Regions from separate parts of the Mesorhizobium sp. M0768 genome, predicted to be linked through region 1. Evidence: predicted binding sites of a transcription regulator. Region 1 holds the regulator's gene; the other holds the start of a gene.
The links. The regulator HrcA, encoded in region 1, represses chaperone genes, less so after heat shock. The targets are predictions, from matches to a motif close to GTTAGCACTCNCNNNNNGNGAGTGCTAAC.

Region 1 (7,634 bases):
TCAGCCTCTTTATCACCCGGTGTTCCCGCAAATTGGCCCACAGGCGTTCGATGTTCGGCCAAGCGGTTGGAACCTTCGCGACCTCCGGATGCCAGGCCACCAACATGACGAGATAGATGTCGGCCAGCGAGAGCCGGTCGCCGGCCAGCCAGTCATGGCCTGCGAGGGCGGCATCGAGAATGGCGAGGCTGCGATCCATTTCCGAGACCGCCGCCTGTTTGACAGCGTCCACGCCCCGGGGATCGGTCGTGTAGCGATGAGCGTAGAAGAACCGCAGGTCAGCCGAATAGATGACGGAGGACATGAAAAACATCCAGCGCAGGAAGTCGGCGCGGTCAGCCGAACTTGCTGCGGGCGCCAGTCCTGCTTCGGGGTGGCGCTCGGCCAGCAGGATGCAGATCGCCGCCGATTCGGTCATCGAGCGTCCGTCCGGCAAGATCAGGACCGGCACCTGGTTCAAGGGGCTGATATCTAAAAAGGCCTGGTCGGGTCGGCCCTTCGGAACGTCGATCTGGTCGAAAGGCACGCCCGCCAAAGCGAGCGCCGCCTCGACGACAAAGCCGCCGGTATTGGCACGCGTATAGAGCTTGTACATAAAGTCCTCCACCTGCCGGGCAGCGACGATTGATACGGAAGTGACCCGCCGCTCAAGCGAACGACGCCCGCCACAGGTGGCTTTTCAGCGGTCCACGCCGACGCGTGATACTGAGTATTTGATGTCGGAGGGGCATCGCGAAGGATCGCTACTGACCGGTAAAAAACGCTCGTGTCTAAGCGCCCAATCCCTCGAACAGGATCGTCGAGAGATAGCGCTCGGCGAAGGAGGGGATGACGACGACGAGGTTCTTGCCCTTGTTCTCGGGCCGCGAGCCGACGACGATCGCCGCTTGCAGGGCGGCCCCCGACGAGATGCCGACCGGCACACCTTCGAGCCGAGCGACGAGCCGTGCATTGGCAACCGAATCCTCGTTCGAGACCTTGACGATCTCGTCATAGATCGTCGTGTCGAGGATTTTTGGCGCGAAGCCGGCGCCAATGCCCTGGATCTTGTGCGGGCCTGGCTGGCCGCCCGACAGCACCGGCGAGGCTTCCGGTTCGACGGCGACGACATGCACCGAGGGCTTACGCTTCTTCAGCACCTGGCCGACGCCGGTGATGGTGCCGCCGGTCCCGATGCCGGCAACGAAGATATCGACTTCGCCATGGGTGTCGTTCCAGATTTCCTCGGCGGTGGTGCGGCGATGGATTTCCGGATTGGCCGGGTTTTCGAATTGCTGCGGAATGACAGCGTCGGGCAGCGTTGCCGCCAGCTCGTCGGCCTTGGCGATGGCGCCCTTCATGCCTTTCGGCCCTTCGGTCAGCACCAGTTCGGCACCGAGCAGAGCCAGCATCTTGCGGCGTTCGACGGACATGGTTTCCGGCATGGTCAGGATCAGCTTGTAGCCCTTGGCAGCGGCGGCAAAGGCGAGTGCGATGCCGGTATTGCCCGAGGTCGGCTCGATGAGGGTGGTCTTGCCGGGCGTAATCCTGCCCGAAGCCTCCAATGCCTCGATCATCGACACGCCGATGCGGTCCTTGACCGAGGCGATCGGGTTGAAGAATTCGAGCTTGGCCAGCAGATTGGCGACGACACCCTTCTCCCTGGCGAATTTATCAAGCCGCACCAGCGGCGTGTCGCCGATCGTCTCGGTGATCGAATTGTAGATGCGGCCGCGGCCGGGCACGTGTGTGGGGGTGGCGGGCTTGTTCATTGATTTCCTCCCAGAGGTCAAGCGGCAAGAGTCGCGCGGGCATAGGATAGAGCCATCCACCGCGCAAGATAGGCTGTCGATCGAAAAATATCCGAGTGAAGTTCGTGCTGAGTACCCCCGCCTTTGCAAGGGGTGGCAATCCTTGGGCGGATTGGCGAAAGAGATCTATTGGCGGGCGGCAATTGCCGCCGCCGCGCCGACCATAAAGCCGGCGGCGGTGCGGTTGAGTGCCCTCAGCGCCCGCGGCGACTTCAGGAACCAGCGCGCCTTGGCCGCCAGCGCCAGATAGGGCACCAGCACGACGAGCAGGACGACGATGGTGAGCGCGACGAGGATGCTGTAATCGGCCAGCGTGATCGTCTTCAGATCGACGATGGTCGGGGTGATGGCAAGATAGAAGATCATCGTCTTCGGATTGCCGAGCGTGACGGCAAGGCCGGCTACAAAGCTGGATGCCAAGCCGCCCTTGCCTTTCTTCGCCTCCACCGTTTCGGGCGTGATGCCGCTCGTCCAGAAACGCCAGCCAAGAAAGGCGAGGTAGGCGACGCCCAGCCATTTGATGGCCAGGAAGACCATGCCGAAAGTCTGTGCGACGAAAGCCAGGCCGAGCACCACGGCAGTGAGATAGGTCAGGTCACCGAGCATCAGCCCGAACGACATGGCCAGCGACGAGTGGAAGCCGGAACCCAGAGCACGCGCAACAAGCGCGGTGACGCCTGGGCCCGGGATGGCCGCGGCGATGCCGAGGGCAGCACTATAGGCGAGGAACCCAGTGAGTGTCATGATTGGCGCTTGTCGCACAATGTTGAAGTTGGGTGAATTCCCTCGGGCCGGATTCGATTGCGCCAGCGCAGCAGGCGACACCGCCGTTCAGGAACGGCCGTCTTCGTAGGTAACGCGCCAGATGGTGCCATTACCGTCTTCTGTGACGATCACCGAGCCGTCCTTGGCCATCGCGACACCGACCGGGCGGCCCCAGACGGCGTCGTTCGAGATGACGAAGCCGGTCATGAAGTCCTCATATTCGCCGGTCGGCTTGCCATCCCTGAATTTGAGCCTCACCACCTTGTAGCCGGTCCTGGCGCCACGGTTCCACGAACCATGCATGGTGACGAAGGCGTCACCCTGATAATCCGCCGGGAAGTTCTTGCCGTCGTAGAAGGCTATATTCATCGGCGCCGAATGCGCCTGCATCAATACATCGGGGACAGTGGCCTTGCCGGCGAGGTCTGGCCGTTCGCCCTGATGGCGCGGATCCTCGTTATTGCCGATGTAGTACCAAGGCCAACCATAGAATCCGCCGTCCTTGACCGCCGTTGCAAATTCGAACGGCACATTGTCGCCGAGTTCGTCGCGCTCATTGACGACGCACCACAATGCGCCGGTGGCGGGCTGCACGGTCATGCCCGTACAGTTGCGCAGGCCGGTGGCAACAGTTCGGGGATTTTTCCCATCCGGGTCAAAGGCGAGCACATCGGCACGGCCGTCCTCGGAGCCCCAGGCCGCCCCTAGCGGCTTTGATTTGGCCCAAGCTTCGAGGCCGCTATCCGGCTCCTTGCCTATATCCTCGGCGACGTTCGAGGCGGAGCCAACCGACAAATAAAGCGTTTTGCCGTCCTGCGAGAAGGCGATGTCGCGGGTCGTGTGACCACCCGACGGGATTTTGGCGACAATGGTTTCTGGTTTGCCGGATGTCTTCAGGTCGCCATCGCGATAGGGGAAGCGGACGATGCTGTCGCTGTTCGCGACATAAACCCATTGCGGTTTGTCTCCTGGCGGATAGAAGGCGATGCCGTAGGGATAATTGAGCCCCTTGGCGAAGATCGCTTTCTCGATGGGCCTGGCGCTGCCCTCGGCGAGACGATAGACGCGTATTTGGTCGGCATGGCTGTTGGCAACAAACAGGTCGCCATTCGGAGCGACGCGCACGACACGTGGATTGACGATGCCGGATGCGATCATTTCAGCCGAAAAGCCCGACGGCAATTCTGGCTTGGCGCTTTCGGGCCGTTCCGCCACGCCGGCGCCGTTCGAAGCGGATTGGGCGGGGTCGGCTGCCGGCATGTCTCGCGGCCCAATCAGGCGTCGGACGCCAGGCCTGTCGGCGTGCCAATCGCCAAACGCGGCTTCGCCTTTGAGCACATTCTGGTCCGCCTGCTGGGCGGCTGCCGGTGTCGCAACAAGGAGGGCAGCGGCCAAGGCCGCAAAGCCGCCAGATCGGATCATCAACGTCCTCCGGGATTCGCCTCGAACAGGGGCAAACGGCATCAGGTATTGATCGTTCCAAGCGGCCGTCCAGCACACGAGGATTTGAAGCCGAACCCGTTCAGTTGCCAGAGGCGTAAAAGTCGTCGTCGAGGCGCTTTTCCAGCGCGACCAGATCGGCCGGCAGCGGTAAACCCATCGCCCGCATCTCTTGCAGCTTCTCGCGCAACTGCTCTTGTACCTCGTGCTGATCCTCTGGCTGGTTGATCATTTCTTCGAGCAGCAGACTGATCTGGGCCTTGAACGATTCCAGCGCCATTCTTTTCTCCTCCTTGCGGCGGGCCCGCGGCGGCTCCTAGCTCAGCATGCGCGAAATCAGCTGCGCCGTATAGTCGACCATCGGTACTATGCGCGCATAATTCAGCCGCGTCGGCCCGATGACGCCGAGCGCACCGACGACACGCGCGTCCTTGTCGCGATAGGGTGCCACCACCAGCGAGGAGCCAGACAGCGAAAACAGCTTGTTTTCCGAACCGATGAATATGCGCACGCCTGGGCCTGCCTCGGCGAGGTCGAGAAGCTGGATCAGCCCATCCTGCGTCTCCAGATCCTCAAACAGATGCCGCAGCAATTCTATGTCGGCCTGGGCAGTGACGTTTTCCAGGAGATTGGCGCGACCGCGCACGATAAGCCGCCCAGGCACGCCGCTTTCAGCGCCTGCCCAGACCGCCAGGCCCTTCTCGACCAGATCCTGCGACAGCGTGTCGAGGGCCGCCCTGGTCTCTTCCTTGATGCGGGCGATCTCGACCCGCGCCTCGGCCAGGGTGCGACCGCGGATATGGGCGTTGAGGAAGTTAGAGGCTTCGTGCAATTGCGAGATGGTGATGCCGGCGGGCAGATCGATGACGCGATTTTCGACGTCGCCGTTCTGCGAGACCAGCACGGCCAGCGCCTTGGTCGGCTCGAGCTGGATGAATTCGATGTGCTTAAGCGCCGCCTCATTCTTGGCGGCGAGCACGAGGCCGGCGCCGCGCGACATGCCGGACAGCATCTGGCTGGCCTCGGTCAGCATATGCTCCAGAGTTGCGCCCGAGCCGGAGGCGCGCACCTGGGCCTCGATGGTGCGGCGCTCCTCGTCGGAGAGGTCACCAAGTTCCATGAAAGCATCGACGAAGAAGCGCAGGCCTGCCTGGGTCGGCAGCCGGCCAGCCGAAATGTGCGGCGCATAGATCAGGCCGAGATGCTCAAGGTCGCTCATCACGTTGCGGATGGTGGCCGGCGACAGCGACGACGGCAGGATGCGCGACAAGCTGCGCGAACCGACCGGCTCGCCATCCCTCAAATAGGAATCGACGATGCGCCGGAAGATGTCGCGCGAACGCATGTCGAGCGATTGAAGCGCGGGCGATTGCAGCGCGTGCGACGGGAGCACGTGCGACTGCAAACCGGGATCGACTGCCTTTGTCATTTCGAGCCAAAACCTCCGCCCCGAAGATATAGACTTCCGCGGTGTCGGCGCAACCGGTCCATTTTCCTTTGCGCCTCACGCCCCGTGCGGCTACAAGCCGGCCAAGATTCCCCGGCCAAGATTCCGAAGAAAGAAAGAAGCCTGAATGCGCCCTTCCAAACGCCAATTCGACGAAATGCGCCCCATCTCCTTCGAGCGCGGCGTCTCCAAGCATGCGGAAGGCTCGTGCCTGGTGAAGTTCGGCGACACGCATGTGCTGTGTACGGCCAGCCTGGAGGAAAAGGTGCCGGGCTGGATGCGCAACTCCGGCAAGGGCTGGGTGACGGCGGAATACGGCATGCTGCCGCGTTCGACCGGCGAGCGCATGCGCCGCGAGGCTTCGTCCGGCAAACAAGGCGGCCGCACGCTGGAAATCCAGCGGCTGATCGGCCGCTCCCTGCGCGCCGTGGTCGATCTGCAGGCGCTCGGCGAGCAGCAGATCACCGTCGACTGCGACGTGATCCAGGCCGACGGCGGCACGCGCACCGCTTCGATCACCGGCGGCTGGGTGGCGCTCTACGACTGCCTGCGCTGGATGGAAGCCCGCCAGATGGCGAGCCTGAGCAAGGTGCTGAAGGATCACGTTGCGGCAATCTCCTGCGGAATCCATGATGGCCAGCCGGTCATCGACCTCGACTACATCGAGGATTCCTCGGCCGGCACCGACGCCAATTTCGTCATGACCGGCAAGGGCGGCATCGTCGAGATCCAAGGCACGGCCGAGGGCGAGCCGTTCTCGGAAGAGCAGTTCGCGGCGCTGATGGGGCTCGCCAAGAAAGGCATTCAGCGCCTGGTCAGCTTGCAGCAAATGGCGGTGGCTTAGCTGCGGTCAATATTGATGAGATTGGCGATCCTGTGACTCCTTCCGCAATCCTGGAATCAGCACTCTACGTGACCGACCTTGCTGCCGCGGAACGGTTCTATTCGGGCGTGCTCGGGCTCGATCTGCTCGGTAAGGTCGATGGCAGGCATCTCTTCTTCCGCTGCGGCGACGGCGTGCTGCTTATCTTCAATGCCGAGGCCACCAAAGTGCCGCCGCGGGCCGACGCCAAGCTGCCCGTGCCGCCGCATGGCGCGGTCGGCCAGGGCCATCTTTGCTTCGCCGCAAGCGCGGATGAAATCCCACGCTGGAAAGCGCATCTTGAGGCGAAGAAAATCGCCATCGAAAGCGAGTTCGAGTGGCCGCAAGGCGGCCGCTCGATCTATATTCGCGATCCCTCCGGCAATTCGATCGAATTCGCCGAGCCACGAATTTGGGGCATCTGATGCATTCGCCAACTATTCATTCGCTTGATGGGCATAAGATCATCGTCGCAAGCCACAACGCCGGCAAATTGCGAGAATTCGCCGATCTGATGGCGCCATTCGGCATTGAAGCGAAGTCCGCAAAGGAATACGGCCTGCCGGAACCGGACGAGACCGGCACCACTTTCGAGGAGAACGCCCTCATAAAAGCCTTGGCCGCCGCCAAGGCCACTGGATTGCCGGCGCTGTCGGACGATTCCGGCCTGTGTGTCGATGCGCTCGACGGCGCACCCGGCGTCTACACCGCCAACTGGGCTGAGACGCCGGACGGCTCCCGCGACTTCGGCATGGCCATGCAGCGCACGGAAGTGGCCTTGCAAGAAGTTGGCGCGATCACGCCTGCCCAGCGCAAGGGCCGCTTTGTCGCGGTCATCTGCCTGGCCTTCCCCGATGGCCAGGCGGAATATTTTCGCGGTGAGGTCGAGGGCACGCTGGTATGGCCGCCGCGCGGCGAGCTCGGCTTCGGCTACGATCCGGTGTTCTTGCCCGATGGGTCCGAGAAGACCTTCGGCGAGATGAGCGCGAAGGACAAGCATGGCTGGAAGCCCGGCCAGCCAACCGCATTGTCGCACCGTGCCCGCGCCTTCCAGAAATTCGCGCAAGCCCGATTGGCCGCCGTATGACCATGCTGCTCGACCGCAGGCCTGGTTTCGGCGTCTACGTCCACTGGCCGTTCTGCGCGGCCAAATGCCCGTATTGCGACTTCAACAGCCATGTCCGCCACCAGCCGGTCGATCAGGAGCGTTTTGCCCGCGCCTTCGAGGCCGAGCTGGCGACGATGCGCGGCCGCACCGGGCCGCGCGAGGTGACCAGTATCTTTCTTGGCGGCGGCACGCCATCGCTGATGAAACCGCAGACCGTGGCGG
Region 2 (7,634 bases), on a different contig from region 1:
AGATAGGTCAAAAGGCGCCGCTGGAAGGTGGCGATTTCCTGCTCGAGCTCGGTCTGGTTGCCCATGACGCGGAAGCGCGCGGCGCGGTTTTTCGCATCGAGCACGAACTCGCTCTCGAACACCTCCAACTGCTCGCCTTCGATGCCGTCCGCTGAATAGCTGCGCTGGAAGCTGGCATTGAAGGGCACCTCGGCAACGCTTGGCGACGGGATCGCCTTGGTCATCGACGACGAATGGAGATCGCCGTGCACGCCTTCCGAGGCAGGCTCGACCGACCAGTACCAGCCGGAATTCGGTTCCGAGAACCTCAAATCACCAAGGTCGGGGGCGCCGGTCAATTGGCCGCTTTCAGAAACGCCGACCGAGCCGATCAGGTTGAACAGATGCGCCGAAAGCAGGCTGTCGAAACCGCGCTCGCTGGCCTGGCGATAGAGCGTGGTGATCAAGGTGAAGATGACGACCAGAGTGAGGATCGCCCAGACGGTGGAAAAGGCGATGACGCGAAACGCCACCGAACGCGGCCATGACCGCAGCGACGGCGTGTTCGAGACGGCGGGTTTTGTAGGCAGCGGTTCCGCGTTACGCCTCCGGCTTACGCATGCGGTAGCCCATGCCGCGAACAGTTTCGATCATGTCGATGCCCATCTTCTTGCGAAGCCGTCCGACAAAGACCTCGATCGTGTTGGAATCGCGGTCGAAATCCTGGTCGTAGAGATGCTCGACCAGCTCGGTCCGGGACACCACCTCGCCCATGTGGTGCATCAAATAGGCAAGCAAGCGGAATTCGTGCGAGGTCAGCTTCAGCGGCACGCCGTCGACGTCGGCCTTGGAGGCCTTGGTGTCGAGGCGGAGCGGCCCGCAGGTCAGTTCGGACGAAGCGTGCCCGGCAGCACGCCGGATCAAGGCCCGCACCCTGGCCAGGATTTCCTCGATGTGGAAGGGTTTGGTGACGTAGTCGTCGGCGCCGGCGTCGATGCCGGCAACCTTGTCGCTCCAGCGGTCGCGTGCCGTCAGGATCAGCACCGGCATCTTGCGGCCGCCGCGCCGCCAGCGTTCGACCACGCTGATGCCGTCCATCTGCGGCAGGCCGATGTCGAGCACCACGGCATCGTAGGGCTCGGTGTCGCCGAGAAAGTGCCCTTCCTCGCCGTCGAAAGCGCGGTCGACGACATAGCCGGCATCGACCAGCGCGTCGCCGATCTGCCGGTTGAGATCCTTGTCATCTTCGACGACGAGTACGCGCATGCGGAAGGCCTGTTGAAGCTGTTCAGATATAGGCCGATTCCGGCAGACTGGGAAACGGCACGGTTCAGTTCAGCGGAACGACGATCTCCGAGCGACGCGGACGCTGCCCTTCCTTGCCCGGAACCAGCACGACGATGACGCAGACCGGCTGGCCGCCGCGTGTCGACTGCGAGGCCTTGGCCAAGGTGCCGCCATTCTGCTCGGCCACCTGCTGGCCGATCGCATAGCAGTCGGAGGCGGCGAGGACGACCGGTTGGGGCTGCTCGGGCACGACAACGGGGATCGCCATCGCCTGCGACGCAAGCAGACCGGCGGCTGACAGCGCCAGTGCCGCGGTCCGGAAGTGGGAGCGAAGGGTTTTCATGGTCAGCGTTCTAACGCGCCGGTGCTGAACGTGATATGAACGGTGAACGCTCGAATGCATGCCCGCCACACCCCTGAAGCGCGAGATTACCGGATTGCCATTTCGCCGCCCATCCCGCGAAATTGCCAAGTTTAACCTAGCCCTCCGATCCTTCGCCGACAACCGGGCATCGTTTGGCAGTGAAAGGCAATCGCTTCAGGTTTGCCCCGACTTCGACAATCGATCCGGCAACCGAAGGCAGATTCAGGCGAACCGACCGGAAATAAAAACCCGCCTCTGCGGCGGGTCGCTGGCGCCATCAGCACCATAGCCGAATTAGTAGCATAGCTGCTGGCACAAAGCAAGAACAAAATTGCCGGATTGTAAAAAATGCCCGGTGGTCAGCCCTCGTCCTTGATCACGGCGCGGAAGCGCAGCAGCCCGTGATGGGCCGAAAGGTCCTCGTCGTAGCGGGCTTCGGCGAATTCGAGCTTGAGGTAGGCGCGGCGATGTTCGCCGAGCGAGAGAGCCGTATCGCGCAGGCGGGTGCTAACAAGGTCCATGATGTCATTGGTTTCCTTGCTGGCCTCTGATTTCGACCAGACATGCAACGTCAGCAACTGTTCTGCGTCGTTCTCCATTCCCGTTGCCCAATCGTAGACGCTGGTGCGGCCGAAGGTCATGTGGGGGAACGCAACATTTTCCGGCGCACGGTCGAACAATCGTGCGTCGCCCAGTGCCGCCGATAAATCGGGATCGTCATTCACTGCCTCGAATATGGCCTTCTGCAATTCGACGGCCGGCGCGGTCATCGTCTTTCCCTTCGTCCGTCGCGTCGACCTCCCGGCTGCGTAGCTGCGTTGCATGAAGGCATCCCGCCAAAGCGCGAATCAGCGCGTCTCATGCGGATTATGAACCTTCATGATCTCGGCAATAAGCCCTGCTCCTGGAATGCGCGACGCCCCGGCCGTCCGCGCCACGGACCCTTGAGGGTGATGCCAACCTGCGCGAAGTCATTTGGCATGCAGGAGTTCGAAAAAAGGATGCTATGACGATGTCTGGTTTCCAGACATTCGAGGTCGTTTTTCGTGCGCGAGCCGTCGCTGCTGCCTGTCTTCGGAAAGCTTGGGGCCAAGGCGCCGCCGGTCGCGATTGCGGCGTCGACCATGTCGATGACCGTCAAGAGTCTGGTCAACCACACTCGGGAGGTGCTCTCGGCGTACGGTAGCCTGGCCCTGAAGCTGTCCGTCGTTTTGTGGACGGTGCTTGTCGTGGCGGCAGTATTCTTCATCGCCCAGGCCTGATCGAGCGACATTCATTGATTGGGCGGAAACGAAAGGACCCAAGATGGCAAAGCGCTACGCGCTCCGTATGGAACATCCTCACAGCTGGACCGTCTTCGACGTCTTCACCGGCCAGCCGGTCGAGCTCAAGCAGCAACTCACGGCCAGTTTGAACACGCGCGATGCGGACGCGATGGTCGACCGGCTGAACGGTCGCGACGTCAAGCGGCGAGCGAAGGCGGACCGGAAGCCCTGAGAAAGCGTCTTGTGGACGGATCGCGACGGACTAGCGAAAATCGGCCGCAGTCAGCACATATATGCTCCTGCGGGTGCGGGCATAGGCATTCCTGGCGACATCGTGGATCGAGTTGGAAGCCGTGTCGAAGGCTGCCAGGTAGGTAGCTTCTGAGGCCGCCGTTCCCGGCTGCATCTTGGAGATGGCATCGGTTGCGACAGAGAAGGAAATCTGGAACATCCCGTCATGGCCGACGAAGCGGATGCGTTTGCTTGCCTCGTCGTAGCTGCGGCTGGGATTGGGAAATGTCAGGCTCATGATTTCGCCTCCGTCGATGCAGATACGGCCTTCTTGACTGCCCGTGACGCCCGCTTCTTCTTTGGTGCGACCGGATTCAGAGCTTCCGCCGCGCGGTCCGCCTCTTCCTTGGCCAGTCGCAATTCCCTCAGCCTTGCCGTTTTGATGCTCCTCGCCTTGGCTTCCGAGAGATATTCGGCAGTTGCTTTGTTCCGCTCCGCCGTCTTCTTTTGATTTTCCATGAAGCGGGCCTGAGCTTTTTCCATGATGTTCTGATTGCCTTCGGCCATCGGTAAAATCTCCCTTGCAGCGAAAGTCGTGAATGTGAATTCACCATAAAATAGGTGTTCAAAGATAGAAATTCAATTTCATTAATATTCGGCAAGGCCCGAACACCATGGGATAACCAGGCAAGATAATACGTTCAATATTTCATGTGCCCTATGAATATTTTTTGGCGCTCCTATCAATCGAGTGCCAGGGCGCCTATAGAGAGGGGCGGCCGCCTAAGCTGGCCCCAGAAAGAGTCCCCATGAAATTCCGGCCACTCCACGATCGCGTCGTCATTCGGCGCGCCGAAAGCGACACCAAATCCAAGGGCGGCATCATCATCCCCGACAATGCCAAAGAAAAACCGCAGGAAGGCGAAGTGATCGCTGTCGGGCCGGGCGCGCGGGACGAAAGCGGCGCGCTGATCCCGCTCGACGTCAAGGCCGGCGACCTCATTCTGTTCGGCAAATGGTCCGGCACCGAGGTCAAGATAGACGGCGAGGACCTTCTGATCATGAAGGAGGCCGATATCATGGGCATCATCGAAAAAAGCGAGACGGGCATCATCGACAAGACCGTGGCTGCCAAGAAGGCCGCCTGATTGGAAGGCCGCGCGCCCTCCCGCGCGCGCGCAAAGGACGCTCCGAGCTTTGATTCAGGCGCTGCAAGCGCCTTGCCACGACAACCGAACTGGAAAAGATCATGTCTGCCAAGGAAATCAAATTCTCCACCGACGCGCGTGACCGCATGCTGCGCGGCGTCGAAATCCTCAACAACGCCGTCAAGGTGACGCTCGGCCCCAAAGGCCGCAACGTCATTATCGACAAGGCCTACGGCGCGCCGCGCGTCACCAAGGACGGGGTGGCCGTGGCAAAGGAAATCGAGCTTTCCGACAAGTTCGAAAACATGGGCGCGCAGATGGTGCGCGAAGTGGCCTCGAAGACCAACGACCTTGCCGGCGACGGCACCACCACCGCCACGGTGCTTGCCGCTTCCATCCTGCGCGAGGGCGCCAAATTCGTTGCCGCCGGCATGAACCCGATGGACCTCAAGCGCGGCATCGATCTTGCCGTCAGCGCCGTCGTCCAGGAAATTCAGGCGCGCGCAAAGAAGGTCAAGTCCTCAGGTGAAATCGCGCAGGTCGGCACCATTGCCGCCAATGGCGACACCAGCGTAGGCGCCATGATCGCCAAGGCGATGGACAAGGTCGGCAATGACGGCGTCATCACCGTCGAGGAGGCCAAGACCGCCGAAACGGAGCTCGAAGTCGTCGAAGGCATGCAGTTCGACCGCGGCTATCTCTCGCCCTATTTCGTCACCAATGCCGAGAAGATGCGTGCCGAGCTGGAAGACCCTTACGTCCTCATCCACGAAAAGAAGCTCGGCAATCTGCAGGCACTGCTGCCAATCCTCGAAGCCGTGGTGCAAAGCGGCAGGCCGCTGCTGATCATCTCCGAGGACGTCGAGGGCGAAGCGCTGGCAACGCTGGTCGTCAACAAGCTGCGCGGCGGCCTCAAGGTAGCGGCCGTCAAGGCGCCTGGCTTCGGTGACCGCCGCAAGGCGATGCTGGAAGACATCGCCGTGCTCACCGCCGGACAGATGATTTCCGAGGATCTCGGCATCAAGCTGGAGAACATCACCATAGACATGCTCGGCCGCGCCAAGCGCGTGCTGATCGAGAAGGACACCACCACGATCATCGACGGCGCCGGCGAGAAGACCACCATCCAGGCGCGCGTCCAGCAGATCAAGGGGCAGATCGAGGAAACCACGTCCGACTATGACAAGGAGAAGCTGCAGGAACGTCTCGCCAAGCTGGCGGGCGGCGTTGCAGTCATCCGCGTCGGCGGCGCCACCGAATCCGAGGTCAAGGAAAAGAAGGACCGCATCGACGATGCGCTGAACGCCACGCGCGCGGCCGTTGAAGAAGGCATCGTTCCGGGCGGCGGTGTCGCGTTGCTGCGCGCCAAGGCTGTGCTGAACGGGATGACCGGAGCCAATGCCGATGTGACAGCGGGCATTTCGATCGTGTCGAGAGCGCTCGAAGCGCCGATCCGGCAGATCGCCGAGAATTCCGGCGTCGAAGGTTCGATCGTCGTCGGCAAGCTCGCCGAGGGCAAGGATCACAATCAGGGCTTCGATGCCCAGAACGAGGTCTATGTCGACATGATCAAGGCCGGCATCGTCGACCCGGCGAAGGTGGTACGGACGGCGCTGCAGGACGCGGGCTCCATTGCGGCGCTTCTGATCACGGCGGAAGCCATGATCACCGACGTTCCGGCGAAGGAAGCCGCTGCTTCGCCCGGCGGCATCGGCTATTGACCAGCCACTGCCGGAAACAAGCCTGAAAGACAGCCGCCGGGGTATCTTCCCCGGCGCGCACCATCGGCAAGGAGATCGATCAATGATCGCATTCGTCCCGAAGCCAAAGGCAGCGGCGAAAATCGAAGTGGCCGAGGAAAGCCGCTTCGATCGCATTCGCAGGCTTGCCGACAAGCACAGGAAAGCCAACGCCGGCATGATAGGCCGCGACCCGAAAAAGATCGCGGACAAGCGTCCCATGTGACGACTGCCAATGCTCGGCACCTCGCGCAAGCGCGGAACCTTCATCGCCCTTGTAGGCAGCGCCAAAATGGACGAATAGTCATAGCGGCGCGCCGCCGTGAAATTGCCGGCATGCGGTTTCTCAGTTGGCGGCATCGCCGCAGCCGGATCCTGGAATGGCCAGTCCTTTGGAACCACGCAAGAGAAGAGGTCCGATCGCCGCAAGGCTGCTGGCGGTGGATGCGTGGATTGATTCCTCGGTCTACGAAATCGGCTTCAGGGCGCGCCAGTTCTGGGAAGCGGCGACCATCTTCTCGCGGCGTTTCCGTGTCGACGGCTGGCGCCGCGGCCTGATCGAACTGTTGAGTGAAGGCTTTACGCTCGGTGCCGGCGGCATCGTCGTCCTTTTGGCGCTGGCCTTGCCGGCCTTCCAGATAACCGCCGGCGACTGGCGCACGCAAGGCGACTTCGCCGTCACCTTCCTCGACCGCTACGGCAACGAGATCGGCCAGCGCGGCATCATCCAGCGCGATTCGGTGCCGGTCGACGAGATGCCCGACCATGTCATCAAGGCGGTGCTGGCGACCGAAGACCGCCGTTTCTTCGACCATTACGGCATCGATGTGCTCGGCCTGTCGCGCGCCATATTCGAGAATGTGCGGGCAAATTCCGTCGTCCAGGGCGGCTCGAGCATCACCCAGCAGCTGGCCAAGAACCTGTTCCTGACCAATGAGCGGACATTCGAGCGCAAGATCAAGGAAGCCTTCCTGTCGCTGTGGCTCGAAGCCAATCTGTCGAAGAAGGAAATCCTGCAACTTTACCTCGACCGCGCCTATATGGGCGGCGGCACCTTCGGCATCGAGGCGGCAGCCGATTTCTATTTCGGCAAGAGCGTCAAGGACCTGAACCTTGCCGAGGCGGCGATGCTGGCCGGCCTGTTCAAGGCGCCGACCAAATATGCGCCGCACATAAACCTGCCCGCCGCCCGGGCGCGGGCCAACGTGGTGCTGTCCAATCTGGTCGATTCCGGCTTCATGACCGAAGGCCAGGTGCTGCAGGCAAGATTGCACCCGGCCGAAATCGTCGACCGCGGCGAGCAGAAGAGCCCCGACTACTACCTCGACTGGGCCTTCGACGAGGTCAAGAAGATCGCCGCCAAGGGCGGCCCGCACTCGCTTGTCGCCCACACCACCTTCGACGCCAACATCCAGAAGGCGGCCGAAGAATCGATGGAGTTCCACCTCCGCCAGTTCGGCAAGGAATACAACGTCACCGAGGGCGCCATCGTCGTCATCGAGACCAATGGCGCGGTCAGGGCGATCGTCGGCGGCCGCGACTACGGCGCCAGCCAGTTCAACCGCGCCACCAAAGCGCTTCGCCAGACCGGCTCCTCGTTCAAGCCCTATGTCTACGCGAC

Region 2: NKI08_RS15775 (co-chaperone GroES) is a predicted target of HrcA. The motif match lies at 3,857-3,885, and genes of this name have one in related genera.

What each region holds. Positions count from the first base shown of each region.
Region 1 covers NZ_JAMYPD010000014.1:48,150-55,783, reverse strand. The annotation lists gene NKI08_RS18825 (glutathione S-transferase family protein) at 1-595, opposite strand, end outside; gene cysK (cysteine synthase A) at 771-1,751, opposite strand; gene NKI08_RS18815 (LysE family translocator) at 1,917-2,534, opposite strand; gene NKI08_RS18810 (PQQ-dependent sugar dehydrogenase) at 2,622-3,977, opposite strand; gene NKI08_RS18805 (hypothetical protein) at 4,078-4,275, opposite strand; gene hrcA (heat-inducible transcriptional repressor HrcA) at 4,312-5,424, opposite strand; gene rph (ribonuclease PH) at 5,570-6,286, shown strand; gene NKI08_RS18790 (VOC family protein) at 6,319-6,729, shown strand; gene rdgB (RdgB/HAM1 family non-canonical purine NTP pyrophosphatase) at 6,744-7,391, shown strand; gene hemW (radical SAM family heme chaperone HemW) at 7,388-7,634, shown strand, end outside.
Region 2 covers NZ_JAMYPD010000010.1:129,472-137,105, reverse strand. The annotation lists gene NKI08_RS15815 (ATP-binding protein) at 1-569, opposite strand, end outside; gene NKI08_RS15810 (response regulator transcription factor) at 580-1,245, opposite strand; gene NKI08_RS15805 (hypothetical protein) at 1,310-1,609, opposite strand; gene NKI08_RS15800 (DUF3168 domain-containing protein) at 1,990-2,400, opposite strand; gene NKI08_RS15795 (hypothetical protein) at 2,677-2,892, shown strand; gene NKI08_RS15790 (hypothetical protein) at 2,936-3,127, shown strand; gene NKI08_RS15785 (DUF1488 family protein) at 3,158-3,424, opposite strand; gene NKI08_RS15780 (hypothetical protein) at 3,421-3,693, opposite strand; gene NKI08_RS15775 (co-chaperone GroES) at 3,936-4,274, shown strand; gene groL (chaperonin GroEL) at 4,376-5,995, shown strand; gene NKI08_RS15765 (hypothetical protein) at 6,078-6,239, shown strand; gene NKI08_RS15760 (transglycosylase domain-containing protein) at 6,394-7,634, shown strand, end outside.